Regions from separate parts of the Aminivibrio sp. genome, predicted to be linked through region 1. Evidence: riboswitches for the same ligand, from Rfam matches in the RefSeq annotation. Region 1 holds a riboswitch; the other holds the start of a gene.

The links. Region 1 has a riboswitch for thiamine pyrophosphate ahead of JMJ95_RS06835 (ABC transporter ATP-binding protein). Riboswitches for the same ligand answer to the same signal wherever they lie in the genome.
Region 2: it holds a riboswitch for thiamine pyrophosphate, as region 1 does, so the genes downstream of both, thiT (energy-coupled thiamine transporter ThiT) here and JMJ95_RS06835 (ABC transporter ATP-binding protein) in region 1, are expected to answer to the same signal.

Annotation. Positions count from the first base shown of each region.
Region 1 covers NZ_JAESIH010000047.1:2,554-4,929, reverse strand. Annotated here, with positions in the region: gene JMJ95_RS06840 (ABC transporter permease) at 1-468, opposite strand, end outside; gene JMJ95_RS06835 (ABC transporter ATP-binding protein) at 465-1,199, opposite strand; TPP riboswitch at 1,251-1,360, opposite strand; gene JMJ95_RS06830 (alpha/beta hydrolase) at 1,510-2,361, shown strand; gene JMJ95_RS06825 (A24 family peptidase) at 2,294-2,376, opposite strand, start outside.
Region 2 covers NZ_JAESIH010000041.1:17,330-19,705, reverse strand. Annotated here, with positions in the region: gene JMJ95_RS05115 (A/G-specific adenine glycosylase) at 1-1,097, shown strand, start outside; gene thiT (energy-coupled thiamine transporter ThiT) at 1,054-1,569, opposite strand; TPP riboswitch at 1,607-1,714, opposite strand; gene JMJ95_RS05105 (pyrimidine dimer DNA glycosylase/endonuclease V) at 1,903-2,079, opposite strand; gene JMJ95_RS05100 (VIT1/CCC1 transporter family protein) at 2,130-2,376, opposite strand, start outside.

The DNA of each region.
Region 1 (2,376 bases):
GAAGCCGGCTCCCATGACGGAAAAAAGGGTTTTCAGGTCGGGATCGCAGCTCTTGAACCCCTGCAGCAGGGTCACCGTCACCGGGAAAAAGATAATCACCGCCGCCATGGCCACCTTGCTCCCCATGCCGTAACCGAACCAGACCACCAGAAGGGGAGCGGCTGCGAAGACCGGAATCGCCTGGGATGCGATCAGCAGGGGAGAAAGGGCTTTTTCGAGAGCGGGAGAGAAAAACATGGCAATGGACAGGGGGATGCCCACCGCAAGGGAGAGAAGGATCCCGAGAAGTATTTCCAGGGTCGTGGTCAGCCCGTGCCTTAGGAGGAGAGGGGCCTCCGTCGCGAGAACGAGCGCCACCCTTGAAGGAGCGGGAAGAAGAAAGGGCGGAAGGTTGAACATCCTGCAGAAGACCTCCCAGAAAGCCAGAAACGCGACGAGAAACAGCAGGGGAAGGGCCGCCTTTCTCATCGGGAACCCTCCTGGAGGAGATTCAGAAGCCGTCGCTTTATCCCCGGGAAGGACGGCGAATCTTCTCTCGAGTCCTTTGTTCCTTCCGGCCGGAAAATCTCCAGGATTTTCATCGGAGGAGGGGAGAGCAGCAGGATGCTGTCGGCCAACAGAAGGGCCTCTTCCACGTCGTGGGTCACCATGAGGATGGTTTTCCCGAAGCGGGACTGCAAAAGGAGAAGCAGTCCACGAAGGGTCCGCCTGGTTATGGCGTCGAGGGCGGAAAGGGGTTCGTCCAGGAGGGCGACCGGTGCGTCGAACAGGATCGTCCGTGCCAGGGCACACCGCTGGGCCATCCCTCCGGATACCTGCCCGGGGAAATAGTCTTCCCGGCCTGAGAGCCCCAGCAGGGAAAAGAGATCCGCCACCCTGCGGAAATCTTCTTCCGTGGGCGTTCTTCTTACCATCACGGGCAGAAGGGCGTTTTCCGTCATGGTCTTCCAGGGGAGCAGAAGGTCTTTCTGGGCCATGTAGCCCGCCGCGCCTCTCAGGTCCGGTATTTCCCGGCCGTCGAGGGAGATGCGGCCGCCGTCCCGTGGAAGAACTCCCATGAGCATGTTGAACAGGGTGCTCTTGCCGCATCCCGACGGTCCAAGGAGCACGGTAAAACTTCCCCGTTCGGCGGAAAGGGAGAAATCGGAAAAAACAGGACGACTTTCAAAACTCTTGGAGAAGGATCTGATTTCAAGCATAAAAAACTCCCGGCTGGAAATGCCGGGAGCGGAAGTCTTCATGCATTTGCTTCAGCAAAACACACACTTCCCTTCGCCGGCATGACCCGGATCAGGTTCCAGGGGTCGGAGCCCAAAAGCTCCCTCTCAGCCGGTTCACGCCGACTCCCCCAGTTGCTGTCATGGGTACGATACTCTTTCCGGGGCTATTTGTCAATTTCCCGGTTTTCCCCTAAATCCGCAGGCAGCGGATTTAGGGGCACTGGAAAAGTTGAAAACAGGGAGGGAAACGGGGATAATTTGTCCAACCACGATGAAGGAGGCCGAAAGGATGGAGTATGTCACGGTAAAAGCCCCGGGGAGTTTCGGCGACCGGGAGGTTCTCCTGCATTTCTTCCGTGGGGGAAGTGACCCGGACACACCAGCGGTTCTGCTTCTGCACGGCGTTCACGGCTGGGCTTCCCCCATGGAGGGAAACAAGTACGGCTTCCTGGCCGGAGAACTCGCTGCTCATGGAGTTTCCGCCTGCATCGCAGAAAGCTCCCGGCTGAGAAGGGACAGGGAAACCTTCGGCGACGACAGAACTTCCTGGGCGAAAACAGCTTTCCGCGGAAAGACCCTTTCCATGGAAGTCTTCGACGCGTGCTCGGCCTTTGAATGCTTCTGCCGTACATTTTCGGTCTCATCCCCCGTTCTCTGGGGGTTTTCCCTCGGAGGGCTTATCGCTGTTCTCATGGCGGGGAAGAAAACGGCCGGCTATATTGCCTCCGCAGGGCTGACTCCTCCCCGGGAAAGAAATGCCGCCGGGCTCATTGTCTCCGGCAGCGGCGACGAACTACGGCCCGAAGCATCCGCCGTGCTCTCCCTGCCTATCCTCGACAACATCGGCGACAAGACCGAACTTCTCCGGGCCGCTTCGGACGCCTCTCCCGCCTTTGCCCTCTTTTTTTACGGAAGCCGCGACGAAAGCTTCAGCGAAGAGTCCTCCCGGAGGATTTTCGACAGGCTCCCCCTCCCTGAAACGAGAAAGAAATTCTGCATCATAGAGGGAGCGGATCATTCTTTTCGTAAAAAAGAAGGGGTCCCCTCCCGGGAACCCCTTGAGCAGATGCTTCTCATCTCCATGGCTGCCCTGGATCGACATTTAGGAGGGAAAGAATCCACGGGCCGAACAGAAGGGTAAGAACCCCTCCTACGG
Region 2 (2,376 bases), on a different contig from region 1:
AAAAGGGAATCTTCACCTCCGGGCGGTATGGGGAGCAGACCACAACAGCCCTTTTAGACTGGTACGACCGGGTCCGGCGTCCCTTTCCCTGGAGGGAGACGGCAGACCCGTACAAAATATGGATTTCCGAGGTGATGCTCCAGCAGACCCAGACATCCCGGGCGGCGGACTACTACCTCCGGTGGACCGCCCTCTTTCCCACAGCGGAAGCCCTTGCCCGCGCCCCCGAGGAGGACGTCCTCAAGGCATGGGAGGGCATGGGCTACTACGGCAGGGCACGGAACCTCCTGACGGCGGCGAAGGTGATCGCCGCTACCCTCGGAGGCAGGCTTCCGGAGTCCTACGAGGAGCTCCTTGCCCTTCCCGGCGTGGGCCCTTACACCGCCGGAGCGGTGGCGAGCATCGCCTTCGGCCTTCCCGTTCCGGCGGTGGACGCCAACGGGAAGAGGGTGTTCTCCCGCCTTCTCGACCTCGAAAGCCCGGTGGATCGTTCCGCCGGCGAGGCGGCCGTCCGGGAGGCCTTTGTCCGCATCCTTCCCCGGGACCGCCCAGGGGACTTCAACCAGGCGGTGATGGAGCTCGGGGCCACTCTCTGCCTTCCCCGGTCGCCCAAGTGCGGAGAATGCCCTCTTTCAGGGATCTGCCGCGCTCGTGAACGGGGGACGGTCCTGCTCCGCCCCGTCTTTTCAGGGAGGGAAAAGGGGGAAACGGCGGAAGGGCGGATGATCGTCCTTCTCAGGGAAGGAAAAGTCTACCTCCGGAAGCGTCCTCCCCGGGGGCTCTGGGCCGGCTTCGAAGAGTTCCCCTGGGAAGCTCCTCCGGCGGAACCGCCCCTTCCTCCCGCGCTTTCGCAAACCGAAGGGGCTGATTTCGGCCTGGTCCGGTGCTCTTTCACCCGGTGGCGCGTCTCTCTCCGGGTGACGGTGGTTCCTGCCCCGGACGGCCTGCAACAGAACGTTCCCGGAGGGAGATGGGCCGGGGGCGACGAACTCGCCTCCATTCCCCTTCCCGCCGGGAGCGCCGGAGTACGGAAGATGCTGTTCAGGGCCGGGCTTATCGCCTGCCCGTCCCGAAGACCGAAAGCCGGGGCAGAATGAGGTGCACCAGCACGGCGGACACAACAAGGGTGGGAAGAAGGAACGAGCCGTTGTAGACCGAGGAGTAGATCCACACGTTGCTTCCCTCGGGGGCGAAGCTGCCGAAGAAGATCACTCCGGAGAGGACGTGGCATCCGAACCGCAGCAGCCCCGAAAGGGCCATCCCCACCAGGGGGCTGCCCGCGAAGAACCCGGCCAGGCCGAGAACGCCGAAGGCCGCCGGATAGTCGAGCAGCGCCTGGAGGGGGTGCACTACGTAGCCGCCTGTCATGAGCTGCATGATGCCCGAAACGGCTCCCGCGAAGCATCCCGCCTTTCCTCCCCTCCGCAGGGCGAAAAGGAAGAGAGGCACCATCTCCAGGGTAATGGAGCCGCCCTGGGGCATGGTCCACAGCCTCAGGGCCGAAAAGACGACCGACAGGGCAACCGCGAGGGAGCCTTCCACGAGAATCCTGTTTTTATCACCGGGCATAAAAAATCCTCCTTTGCAGATATGCGTCGGAGGAATGTCCTTGAAACGGGCACCTTCCCTTCGCCGGCATGACCCGGATCAGGTTCCAGGGGTCGGGGCTGTGATGCCCCCTCTCAGTCCTTTCCGAACTCCCCCGATGCGAATGAGGATATTATACTCTTCTCTTTCTTTCCGGTCACCGTCCCGAGACCCGCCTAAATCCGCAGGCAGCGGGAGCGTCACCGCCGGACATACGGTGAATTCGCCATCCCCGGGGCGAAGAGATCCTGCTCCGCGCTCTTTGCAAAGATATCCCCTGAGAGAGGGCGCCTGAGGGGAGAGAAACCTGCTGATTTAGGGATGGCCGCTCCACATGGTCCGGGCAGGATGGTTCCGCCATCCCCGGAGGGCGTACTCCGGCGAGAGGCCGTTCAGAAGCTGTAGGGGTCTCCGCCCTCTGCTTGCCAAGCCTGCGGACATCAAGCACCTCGGCGGAGCGGAAAAATCGGGGTAGGGGAGAAAGGTCTGCATGATGTCTCCTTCATTTCACTCAAAACCCGTCTCTGACCGTACCGATATCGTCAGAGCTCCACTCCGAGAAAGAGCCTGGCGAGGTACCCGATGAGGAAGGAAATGCCCGCCACGCCGAGGCTGATGGAGAGCATCTCGAGAAAATTCTTCCGGAAGGGGACATCCCGGACCACCGACATGAAAAAGGTGAAGAACAGAATGATGCCTACCCCGTTCAGAAGTGTCAGGGACAGGGCCGCAAAGGGGCTGTCAAAAATTATATAGGGGAAGACCAGCACCACAACGGTGCCCAGGTAG